DNA from 3 places in the Mediterraneibacter sp. NSJ-151 genome. Region 2 is predicted to be linked to each of the others. Evidence: riboswitches for the same ligand, from Rfam matches in the RefSeq annotation. Region 2 holds a riboswitch; each other region holds the start of a gene.
What was found. A riboswitch is a leader RNA that binds a small molecule or an ion and turns the genes downstream of it on or off. The one in region 2 is predicted to bind FMN.

Region 1 (4,255 bases), on a different contig from region 2:
GCTATCGGCCTTGCGATAAAAGTCAAACCTATAAAAACCAATATTGCACTTCCTGCAATTCCCAATAATTGCGATGGGAAAACAAGTAATCCTAACAAGAAGAAAATTAAAATCTGCGCCAGATGATTGATTCCATCAAAGAAGTGAATCAATACAACTTTATGATCAAATTTCTGATTTCCTATTATAATCCCTTGTAAATACACACTCAGATATCCATTTCCTCCAAGCAATACAGAACCGGCATAAGCAAATAATACCAATGCAATCATCAGAATTGTATCCATACCTTCGATTTCAAATTCAATATGCTTTAAACTCCAAACAGCAAGTACACCAACCCCTATTCCAAATAAAAAACCGACCCCAATCTGTTTTATTAGCATCCAGACAATATTTTGATTGCTCAATGACATCCAACTCAAAATGATCATCGTCATCATATAAGCAACTGGATCGTTGCTTCCACTTTCTACTTCCAAAATAGATGCTGTTCCATCTTTTAAGTTTAACTGTTTTGATCGTAATATAGAAAATACTGACGCTGCATCCGTAGAACCAACAACTGCGCCTAGCAACATACCTTCTTTAAGAGACATATGTAATACATAATGACAAAATACACCTGTCAATACCGATGTTAATACAACCCCCAATGTTGACATGCAAATTGATTGTTTAAGAACCGGCTTTGCCGCTTTTAAACTTGTTCCAAAACCACCATAAAACATAATAAAGACAAGTGCCGTAGAACAAATTTTTTCCGCTATCCCAAAATTATCGAATGGAATTTTAAAAATCCCTTCACTTCCAAATACCATTCCAATCGCCATAAACACTAAAACAGCCGGCACTCCAATCCTGTTTGTCAACTTATTTGTTAAAATACATGTTATAATTACAACCGCACATAAAATTAAACTTGTCTCCACACACTCACCCCTTCTTTTTTCTATTTCTTCCTATTATAACATATGTCCCTTTATAAAACGAAACTGAAAAAGAGGCGTTGGTATGTTCCACGCATACCAACGCCTCTTTGCACTACTATTTTTTATTCAAGAATGCCTCTGCATTCTTGCTGCGAGATGCGCGTCATGCAATGCATGACATACTTCTTCTGCGCATCTCTGCAATCCTGCCGGAGGCTATATCAGATGGGGGATTGACTCCCACCACTGATACTGATTCATTACTCGCCACCTACAGAGGTGGGAGTCATCTCACATCTGATATTCTTATCTCATTTTAAAAATAGGACTGATTTTTTTGTAGATCAATAACACAATCAGTGAAACCAAAATACCTTTTAATAAGTTAAATGGTGCTACTGCAAATAACACAAATGTTGAAAGACTTGTGATGTGTGAATTAACTGCAGTTCCCATTGCTACCAATGCGTCGATTGGCATTCCAAATGCTTTTGCATAAACTGGAAGTAATACAAATGCATTCATTGCACTTCCTACAACAACCATCAAAAGTGTTCCAGCTATCATACCAAGCAACGCGCCCTTTCTTGTACGTTTATATTTGTAAATAATACCTGCCGGTACACACAATGCACATCCTACCAGAAAATTGGCTACCTCTCCAACACCAGCTGTAGTTGTTCCGTTGATTACAAAGTTCAAAAGAATTTTAACAAATTCGATTGCTGCACCTGCCAAAGGTCCCATTACAAAACATCCGACCATTACCGGAACTTCGCTGAAATCAATCTTGTAAAATGATGGTGCAAATGGAAGTGGAATCTCAAATAACATCAATACCACTGCGATTGCTGCAAGCATACCAATCTGAACCAACGTTCTTACTCCTACTTTTTGTGTTTTTTCTGCTGTTGCTACATTACTACCTGTGCTCATCTTTTTTCTCTCCTTTAAAACAAATAGATTTTGAAAAGAAAGAAAGTCTTCTTGGAAGTGTTGTCAAAAAAGAAACCCCGGATTTTCTAATCCGGGGCTTTGTTATCTCTATGACATCAATTTCTTCTCTCATCCAGACTTTACTGTCGGTACTGGAATTCTCATCAAACTTATGAGTCACCAGTTCAACCACTTATGTGGGTCGCGGACTATACCGCCGGTTGGGACTTGCACCCTACCCCGAAGAATTTCTTTGTTCAATTTCATATATAAGTATAATCATGTATTTTTATAAAATCAAGAGTTTTTCACAAATTAATTCTGATTTTCTGAACTTTTTCAAAATCTTCATCCACATTCTTGAAATCCTCTTTTGATTAGAAACTATTTTATTTCTTTTCGTCTGTTTTCCTTGCCTTTTCCATGATTTCTCCGTATTTACCTATAATATAACCATAATTTTCTCTCTTGTGAGGCAACATACACTCTGTGCAATCTTTAATCCCGCTCTCTGTATATCGAAAGTTTCCTCCACATTTATCTCCCAGAGTATATAACGGACAATAGCAAAATAAACAATTAAAATCTTCCGGATGATTTGTTTTATGACATGGAAAATACTCACATTCTTTATTACAGAAAAACGAGTAATGCTTTCCCATCCACTTTGGCTGTTCACTCATTTTACGTTCCTATCTTTCACAAATTTTCTCAATCATTTTCAATTCTTCCTCTGAAAATGATGTCTGCTCAACAATTGATATATTTTCTTTAATCTGTGATGGTTTTGATGCGCCGATTAATACTGAGCATACCTCATCGTCTTTTAATACCCAGGACAAAGCCATCTGTGCAAGTGTCTGTCCTCTCTGTTTTGCCAGTTCATTTAACTCTGCAATTTGCCTCAAACGTTCTTCTGTCAAATCACTTTTGTGTAAAAAACGATTATCTCTGGCAATTCTGCTATCTTGCGGAATCCCCTCCAGATATTTATCTGTCAGCATTCCCTGAGCCAATGGACTAAACGCAATAATCCCAACCCCAGCTTCTTTGCAATATTTTTTCACTCCATCCTCTTCAATCGTTCGATCAAACATCGAATATCTTCTTTGATTCACTATAAATGGACAATGAAGTTCTTTTAATATAGAAACTGCTTTTTCCGTATACTCTTTATTATAATTAGAAACACCCGCATATAAAGCTTTCCCGCTTCTTACAATATCCGCAAGTGCCTGCATTGTTTCTTCAAGCGGAGTGTCAGGATCCATTCTGTGGTGATAGAAAATATCCACATAATCTAATTTCATCCGTTTCAGACTTTGATCCAAACTTGCCATCAAATATTTTCTGCTGCCCCAGTTTCCATAAGGCCCATCCCACATATCATATCCTGCCTTGGTTGTAATCACCAACTCATCACGATATGGCCGAAAATCCTCTTCCATTAAACGACCAAAATTACTCTCTGCACTTCCGTATACCGGGCCATAATTATTAGCCAGGTCAAATTGTGTAATACCGAGGTCAAACGCCGTTCTACACATTTGTTTCATGTTATCATAATTATCTTTACTTCCAAAGTTATGCCAGAAGCCTAACGAAACTGCCGGAAATTTCAAGCCACTTTTTCCCACTCGGTTGTACTGCATCAAATCATATCTTGATGCATCTGCTTTGTAAATGTTTGCGATATCTGCCATTGCCGGTTCCCCCTTTTTATGAAATATGCTATTTCTTCATTATTGACATTATACACTATACTTTCTTAAAGTGATAGCTGTTAATCCACCCCAATCTGCTTATAAACAAAAAAATCACGAAGCCTTATCGACTTCGTGAAATACTATAACAACATCGGAGTGACGTGATTCGAACACGCGACCTCTACGTCCCGAACGTAGCGCTCTACCAAGCTGAGCCACACTCCGATAATAAAAGAATCTGGACAATCCAGATTCTAAGCTACGGAAAAGGGACTTGAACCCCTACTAACAGAGTCAGAGTCTGCTGTGCTGCCAATTACACCATTCCGCATCATCTTTATTTATCTTATTTGTCACACGCAACATGATTATTATATCAGACTGTCCAGAAAAATCAAGAGCTTTTTTATATTTTTTTCGTTAGAATTTTCAACTCTTTAAGCGCTATTGTCAGATATTTATTTGCTATTTAGTTCATTAAGTTGGCAATACGTTCCTTACAAAAAATTGATATAAGAATTCTTGCTCAGATTCCATGAGCGGGTGACACATAAGGGCGTAAATTTTTGCTAAAAGCAAATGAATTTGAACTCAAACTTGCTGCTATGCAGCTTCAAACACGTTCGTTCAAATTCATTAACACAAAAATTTACGCTCTAAGTGTCTCCAACGCTCACTCCA
Region 2 (4,255 bases):
GTATAAGAGAAAATCAAATCTTGTACACCTATTTTTATACAAGAAATTCGTAAAGTAAGGGGTCATTATTATGAGTAAAAAATTAGTGGCATTTTTCAGTGCAAGCGGAACAACAAAAAAGTAGCAGAAATGATTGCAGAGGAAGTAAAAGCAGATTTCTTATGCAAGGCAGGGAAAATTAGAGATGCCGGCGATCCAAGAGGGTGCGGATGCCAGAAAAATTGATGAGAAATTTCAGAATGGGCAGACACAATCAGCGTCATGGAAAGTGATGGAAAACCAAATCATAAAAAGACAAAATATACTGTTGAAGAAAATACAGATTTATAAGTCTGCTTCAAGAGTTTGTGACAGGTGCAGATTCTTTCGGACAATTAAGCAATAGAATCTCAAATAGTATCATGATGGCGATAATGAGTACAGCTATTGCAATCTACTTCGGAAAATGGATAAAATCAATCATTCCGATGAACCTTATTCTACTATTACTTCTTGTGCACGTGGTCTATATCGGAATCCGAAGTTATGTGAAAGACTGGCGGGAGGAACGAGGCTATTACTAAAACAAAAAGAGAACAGGAAGATTTTGTAAAGTATCTTTCTGTTTTTTTCTAAAGCAGACTATTGATTGTATTTATATTAAGTTTTCAACAACAATGTAACCATTGAAATTACATCTGTTTTTTGATATGATTACTGTCAAAGAGAGGTGTTTATAATGCAGATTTCAAGTAGATTTACAATGGCAATCCATATGTTTGCCTGTATAGATACATTTTCGAATCAGAAGATGACTAGTGATTTTATGGCAGCAAGCATTGGAACTAATCCGGTGATTGTTCGTAAAATATTGCAACAATTAAAGGCTGCTGGTCTTATTGAAGTTGCAAGAGGGACAGGCGGTGTGACAATTACCAGACCATTGGAGCAGATTACATTCCTTGATGTGTATAAAGCAGTGGAATGTGCACCAGATGAAGAACTGTTTCATTTTCATGAGAATCCCAATCAGAAATGTCCGGTAGGAAAGAATATTCACCATGTTCTTGATAAGAGACTGTTAGAAGTACAGAAGGCAATGGAGGAAAAACTTTCAGAAATGACACTTGCTGATGTGAAAAAAGATATTGCAGTGTATACAGAGGAAGAGTAGTCTACAGAAGGCTTCGGATGAGTGATTATATCATCACAATTTCCGGAGCCTTTTCGTTTTTCATAATCAATGTAAAATCTTCAAAAGGAGTTGTAACAAAAAAAGTTACAAAAAGTTTGATGTAACTATTGACATTACATTAAACGGATGATATTGTATAGCTGCAAGATGTAATAATCATTGTTACAACATATCGAGGAGGTAATTTAAAATGCAGAAAGTAGTAGAATTTTTACAGAAAAACCCGGTTCAGTATTTAGCAACCGTCGGAAGAGATGGAAAGGCAAAATGCCGTCCATTCATGTTCTGTTTTGAGCAGGACGGAAAGCTTTGGTTCTGTACTAACAACACAAAGGATGTTTACAAGGATATGTTAGCAAATCCTGAAGTAGAAGTATCAGTATCTTCCCCTGAATACGCATGGATTCGCCTTCATGGTAAAGCAGTATTTGAGGACAACAAGAGTGTAAAGGAAGGATGCATGAACAATCCTATCGTTAAGGGACAGTACCAGACAGCAGATAATCCTATTTTTGAGGTATTCTATCTTGAAAATCCGCATGGTTTAATCGCAGATTTCTCTGGAAATCCACCTTATGAATTTTAAAGATAATTAACAGAAAAAATTACAGTCTTCGGGGCAAGGTGTAATTCCTGACCGGCAGTATAGTCTGCGAGCAAAAGCTGATATGGTGCAATTCCATAACCGACGGTAAAGTCCGGATGAGAGAAGATATGATAAAACAAGTCCCGCAGGGAATCCCGTCCTGCGGGCTGTTTTAATTGCCATGATGACATATAAAAAACTTACACCGATACTGAAAGGAGAGACTTTGAAATGACAAAAATGGATTATCTTAAACTTCTGGTGGATGAAATTCATTCAACAACAGTTGCAACGATAGGTTCAGATGGACATCCTCAGACAAGAATCATAGATATGATGTACTATGATGAAGAAGGTGTGTATTTCCTTACAGCAAAGGGAAAAGCATTTTATGACCAGTTAATGGAGCAGCAGTATGTGGCAATATCCGCAACAAAAGACAAAATTGCGGTGTCTCTGCGTGGAAAAATAAAGAACATCGGAAAAAAGAATCTTGATATTATGTTTGAAAAAAATCCATATATGAAGAAAATCTATCCGGGAGATACGAAAGATGCAATCGAAGTGTTTCGGCTGTATGAGGCACAGGGAGAGTATTTTGATATCAGCAATCCATCAAATATTGTGAGGGATACTATAACAATTGGAAAAACCGAGGCAGTTCAGACAGGGTATTTTATTGGAAAAGAATGTATTGGATGCAAACTGTGTTACTCTGTATGTCCGCAAAAATGCATTGATATATCTTCAGTTCCGGTTACTATCAACCAGAATCATTGTCTGCATTGCGGAAGATGTGCAGAAATTTGTCCGAAGCAGTGTATTGAGAAAAGAGGTTCATTATGATTTTTAAGAAAATCAGAAAAGGGCATGCTGACTGGAGAAACTTTTTATGTAGTACTCCGGCAAGGGATTATGTATTCCAAAAGGATGCATATGAAGACCAGATTGACAGGGCAGCAAAGAATATAAGAAATACAGACTGTGTTATAATCGGGGCAGGAGCCGGGGCATCGACAGCTGCGGGAATCCAATATGGTGGTAAAAGGTTTACAGACAATTTTGAAGAATTTATAAAAAAATACGGTGAGTACTACATGACAGATATGTATGCAGCCGGATTTTATCCATATCCGTCTGAGGAGGCAAAGTGGGGATACTGGTCAAAACATGCATTGATGAACCGCTTTGATCCTCCGGCATTGCCGCTTTATACAGAGCTTTATGATATTGTAAAGAACAAAGAATATTTTGTACTTACAACCAATGTGGATCATCAGTTTTATAAAGCGGGATTCGATGAAAAAAGAATATTTGCAACACAGGGAGATTATGGGAAAATCCAGTGCCAGAAAGCCTGTCATCTAAAGACTTACGATGCAAAAGACCTGTTTCGTAAAATGGATAAAGCAAGAAGAGACTGCCTGATTCCATCAGAACTTGTACCAAAATGTCCGGTGTGTGGCGGCAATATGGCTATGAATCTCCGTTGTGATAATTATTTTGTGGAAGATGAAGCGTGGCATGAGGCAGCCGACAGGTATGCGGGTTTTCTGGAACAGAATAAAGATAAAAGGGTTGTTCTTTTGGAACTTGGAGTTGGATTTAATACGCCGATTATTATACGTTTCCCTTTTGAAAAGATGGTGAGGGAGAACTCGTCTTATAGTTTGATACGCCTGAATATGGATGAAGCGGTAGTTCCGGAAAGCTTCGGGGAACGTGTAATCGGTATTGGCGGTGATATGGCAAAGGCAATTACTGATATAAGGGGGCTGGTATTATGACACAGGATGAGCGAAGAGAATATCTAATTCAGTATCTTTTAAAAGAAGAAATACCGTTTGGCAGACAGAACATTCCTACGGATAAGCAGGGGCAGGAAAATCTGATCCGCTCACTTATGAATGTCAGACCGCCAAGACCAATCAGTAATGATTTTTTGAAAATACAGGATGAGTATCTTACAGAAAGAAATATAGAGCGTGGAATCACAGATGTTGACACGCTTGCACCTGTAAAATCTGATTCGAGATTATATATCTGGCAGGGGGATATTACCACTTTGAAATGTGATGCGATCGTGAATGCGTGTAACTCACAGATGCTTGGTTGTTTTTCGCCGATGCATGCCTGTATTGATAACTTTATTCATACTTATGCTGGAATGGAACTTCGTCTGAAAATGCATGAAATTATGGCAAAGCAGGGGCATGAAGAAGAGACCGGCAAAGCAAAGATAACATCGGGATACAATCTTCCGACAAAATATATTCTTCATACGGTAGGACCTATTATACAATGGAAAGTCACAAAAGAAGATGAAGACCTGTTGGCAAGCTGCTACACAGAGTGCCTAAAGCTTGCAGCTGATACGGGTGTGGAATCTATTGCATTCTGTTGTTTGTCTACAGGTGTATTCCGCTTTCCACAGCAACGAGCTGCCGAGATTGCAACGAATACTGTAAAGCAGTATCTTAACAAAGACAGCAGAA
Region 3 (4,255 bases), on a different contig from region 2:
AGCAGAATTATTAACACAGTCTTCTTATGGTGATTATCAGCTTAATCTTGATGGACTTCCGAAAGATGAAATCACATCTTCTAATGTAAATGCGGTTGTTGTAAGAACAACAGATGGAACAGCATATGGTATGCGTCATCTTGAAAATATCTGGAGAGGAAACGAGCTGGCTTGGAGTACAGGATATACAGATTCAGTACATGGTTGCCCGACATCTTCCGCACATTACACATCTATGATGGGCAAGACAATTGACAATATTGAATATTACACAACAAATGGATTGTATACAATTGATATCGAAGATCTGTATGTCCCTGTAAAATTTGCAAAAACTGAAGATGCAATTAAGGTAGCAGATGCAGATATTTCTGCAGGTAAGACAACAATTGAATTGAATCTTCAGGATGACTTTGATCCAGAGTATAGTGTGGATGGTTTAGACGTGACAGTAGAAGGAAATGTATTGACATATAAGGCAGCTACAGAAACAAGAGCGGCAGGTTCAATAGAACCAGGTAAATATACGCTCACAGTAAAAGATAAAAATGGCAAATATGCAGATATTGTTACATCCTTCCTGCTGACAACAACAAATATGCCAGCTGCTTATGATTCAGAGAATAAGAAACTTGTACAGGCAGAAGGATTTGATGCTGATGCATTAAATTCATATATCGGGAAAATCACTTCTGTAAATGTAAATGGCACAGATTATGCAGCAACCGGAAGAGGCAAAGTTGAGATTATTGGAAGTGACGGAACATTAAAGACAGATGCAGCGCCATTTAAAGATGCGGTAGCGGGAACAGAATTCCAGATTACAGTAACTTCAACGGGATATACAACCCCTCTTGCATTTACTTATAAGGTTGCAGGAGAAACTCCGGCACCGGTTGTAGTTGATACTTCTGCACTGGAAGCAGCAATCGTAGAAGCGAACGGATTAAAAGAATCTGACTATACAGCAGAAAGCTGGGCAACATATCAGGCAGCCCTTGTCAATGCAAGAAGCGTAGCAGAAGCAAAAGAAAGTCAGGAAGCAGTAGATCAGGCAAAAGCAACATTGGATGCAGCAAAGACAGCTCTTGTAAAAGCAGAACAGCCGGTAAGTGTTGATACTTCTTCACTTGAAAAAGCAATCTCTGATGCAGAAGCGTTGAAAGAAGCAGATTACACAGCAGATAGCTGGAAAGCAATGCAGACAGCACTTACAAAAGCAAAGAGTGCTTTGCAGGCAAAAGAAAGCCAGACAGCAGTGGATGAGGCAAGCAATACTTTGAACAGTGCAATCAAAGGACTGGTTAAGAAATCAAGTCAGACAACACAGACAACAAATAAGACGAATAGCACAACCAATAAAACAGGCAACACAACAAAGACAAGTGGAACAAATGCTGCTAAAACAGGAGATGTGACAAGCGTGCTTGGTTGGTTAGGTCTTGCAGTATCTTCACTTGGTGCAGGTGTCGGTGGAGTGACATGGAAGAGAAGAAAACGCAAATAAGTTTTTAGCCAGGTGCTAGACAGGACTTAAATCAGTTGTCGGTTTCAAGACCGGCGAAAAATAGTTCATATGCATCATCTTCGCAAGTGAGAACAGGAGAATTTTCTCCACCGCCATTGGTGCTTCGTTTCATTGTGGCATAAAATTCATCTCCGGCTTGAATGATATCCATAGGATAAATATCATAGCCCTCTTGCTGACAAATCAGGCAGAATTCCCCCAATGGGTCTTCTGCCTTTTTTGATGCAAGAAACCGTTTTTTTAATTCCGGGGTATGTATTGCTTTCTTCTGAAGCTCATCTAATTGTTCAATCGTGTTCATGTGCAGGCCCTCCTTGATAGGTTTTTATTATTGTAGCAAATCCAAAATGGATAGGCAATGGGGAAAAGAACCAGATAGGGACTTTCGAGTGCCAGATAGGGACGGAGTTTGCTATTTCCAAACTTTTGCTTTACAAATGATATATAAAGTATTATGATAAAAAAAACGAAATCTTCAGGGCAGGGTGCGATTCCCTACCGGCGGTAAAGCCCGCGGGCCGAGAGGCATGATCCGGTGTGATTCCGGAGCCGACAGTATAGTCTGGATGAAAGAAGATGATGGTACAGTTATTTTAATAGATGAATGTAGTGTCTGAGCTCTGAGATGGTGATCCATTTCAGAGCTTTTTTGGTTAACAGATCATTTGTCAGTTATATGTAACAGATCATTTCCCCTGTAGGTATCCTGCAGGGGTTTTTGTATAACTAAGAAAGAAGGAAGAGAAATGACGGATCAGGAATACATGCTCCGGGCAATCCAGCTTGCAAAAAAGGGAGAAGGATGGACGAATCCGAATCCGATGGTGGGTGCGGTAATCGTAAAAGACGGCCGGATCATCGGGGAAGGTTATCATAAAAAATGCGGAGAACTTCATGCAGAGCGCAATGCAATCGCATCGCTTACAGAATCGGCAGAGGGTGCGACAATCTATGTTACGCTGGAACCATGCTGTCATTATGGCAAGACACCGCCGTGTACGGAAGCAATCATAGAACAGAAGATTAAAAAAGTGGTGATTGGTTCCAGGGATCCGAATCCAAAGGTGGCAGGAAAAGGTGCACAGATATTGCGTGAATCGGGAATTACAGTAGTTCGGGATTTTATGCGGGAAGAATGTGACTGTCTGAACCCAGTATTCTTCCATTATATTACGACGAAGACACCGTATGTAGTGATGAAATATGCCATGACACTGGATGGGAAAATTGCGACAAAGACGGGTGCATCGAAGTGGATCACAGGAGAACCGGCCAGACAAGAAGTGCAGCATATGCGGCACCGCTATATGGGTATTATGGCAGGTATCGGGACTGTACTTGCGGATGATCCGATGTTGAATGTCCGGGGGGAAGGATGGAAAAGTCCGGTCAGGATAGTATGCGACAGTAGTCTTAGGATACCGCTTGACAGCCAGATTGTAAGAAGTGCAAAAGAGTACCGGACAATCGTGGCTTATGCAGGACGGGAAGAGAACGAAGAAATAACAGAAAAAATAGAACAGTTACATGCGAAAGGAGTAGATACCGTCTGCTGTCCGGATGAAAAAGGTCAGATAGACCTTAAAAAGCTGATGACATATCTTGGAAATAAGGGCATTGACAGCATTCTGCTAGAAGGCGGAGGCACACTGAATGACAGTGCACTGCGGGCAGGAATAGTAAAAGAGGTACACTGTTTTATCGCACCAAAGTTATTTGGCGGAAAGAACAGTAAGACACCGGTGGAAGGAATCGGCATCGGACTTCCCTCAGAAGCATTGAAACTGAAATGTACGGATATCTGCCGGATCGGTGAAGATATTAGGATAATCTGTCAGATATGTGGAAAAGAACAGGAGGGGCCATGTTTACAGGAATCGTAGAAGAGAAAGGAACGGTCCGCTATATACAGCTGACCGGAGAGTCAGGGGTTCTGGCAGTCAGGGCGAAGAAGGTATTGGAAAGAACGAAGATTGGTGACAGTATTGCAGTCAATGGAGTGTGTCTGACCGTTACATCACTTCAGCCGGATGGATTTACTGCAGATGTGATGGCAGAGACCATCAGGAGAAGCAGTCTGGGAAGCTGTAAAGCCGGAAGTCAGGTGAATCTGGAACGGGCAATGGCGGCAGACGGAAGATTCGGAGGACATATCGTAAGCGGTCATATTGACGGAACCGGAGTGATCCGCTCTCTGGTCCGGGAGGAGAATGCCATCTGGGTATCTATCGGAACATCGTCGCAGATATTACATCTGATCGTGGAAAAAGGATCCATCTGTATAGACGGCATCAGTCTGACAGTGGCAAAAGTAGATGAAGAGGGATTTCAGGTATCGGTTATCCCGCATACAGGAGAAGAAACGACGCTTTTGGAAAAAGTGCCGGGTGATTCGGTGAATCTGGAGAATGATGTGATTGGAAAATACGTAGAAAGGCTGTTAGGCCTTGGAAAGAGTGAAGAAGAGAAAAAAGAATCCGGAATTACGATGGAATTTTTGCAGGAATTCGGATTTTAGAACAGGAGGATAAATAGAATGTCACAAAACAATCAGTACAATACAATCGAAGAAGCACTGAGGGATCTGAGGGAAGGAAAGATTATTCTGGTTACGGATGATCCGGACAGAGAGAATGAAGGGGATCTGGTATGTGCAGCAGAGTTCGCGACACAGGAGAATATTAATTTTATGGCGACTTATGCGAAAGGGCTTATCTGTACACCGAT

Region 1: another riboswitch for FMN. It lies ahead of LQE94_RS15955 (ECF transporter S component); the one in region 2 lies ahead of LQE94_RS02640 (4Fe-4S binding protein).
Region 3: another riboswitch for FMN. It lies ahead of ribD (bifunctional diaminohydroxyphosphoribosylaminopyrimidine deaminase/5-amino-6-(5-phosphoribosylamino)uracil reductase RibD); the one in region 2 lies ahead of LQE94_RS02640 (4Fe-4S binding protein).

What each region holds. Positions count from the first base shown of each region.
Region 1 covers NZ_JAKVPP010000025.1:10,611-14,865, forward strand. Annotated here, with positions in the region: gene LQE94_RS15950 (potassium/proton antiporter) at 1-932, opposite strand, end outside; gene LQE94_RS15955 (ECF transporter S component) at 1,239-1,868, opposite strand; FMN riboswitch at 1,986-2,120, opposite strand; gene LQE94_RS15960 (cysteine-rich small domain-containing protein) at 2,258-2,551, opposite strand; gene mgrA (L-glyceraldehyde 3-phosphate reductase) at 2,561-3,571, opposite strand; tRNA gene LQE94_RS15970 (tRNA-Pro) at 3,726-3,799, opposite strand; tRNA gene LQE94_RS15975 (tRNA-Gln) at 3,834-3,905, opposite strand.
Region 2 covers NZ_JAKVPP010000002.1:155,910-160,164, reverse strand. Annotated here, with positions in the region: gene LQE94_RS02655 (DUF6040 family protein) at 402-563, shown strand; gene LQE94_RS02650 (Rrf2 family transcriptional regulator) at 719-1,153, shown strand; gene LQE94_RS02645 (pyridoxamine 5'-phosphate oxidase family protein) at 1,365-1,760, shown strand; FMN riboswitch at 1,781-1,892, shown strand; gene LQE94_RS02640 (4Fe-4S binding protein) at 1,992-2,606, shown strand; gene LQE94_RS02635 (Sir2 silent information regulator family NAD-dependent deacetylase) at 2,603-3,547, shown strand; gene LQE94_RS02630 (protein-ADP-ribose hydrolase) at 3,544-4,255, shown strand, end outside.
Region 3 covers NZ_JAKVPP010000001.1:120,963-125,217, forward strand. Annotated here, with positions in the region: gene LQE94_RS00640 (penicillin-binding Tp47 domain C-containing protein) at 1-1,507, shown strand, start outside; gene LQE94_RS00645 (hypothetical protein) at 1,539-1,829, opposite strand; FMN riboswitch at 1,996-2,110, shown strand; gene ribD (bifunctional diaminohydroxyphosphoribosylaminopyrimidine deaminase/5-amino-6-(5-phosphoribosylamino)uracil reductase RibD) at 2,275-3,411, shown strand; gene ribE (riboflavin synthase) at 3,393-4,046, shown strand; gene LQE94_RS00660 (bifunctional 3,4-dihydroxy-2-butanone-4-phosphate synthase/GTP cyclohydrolase II) at 4,065-4,255, shown strand, end outside.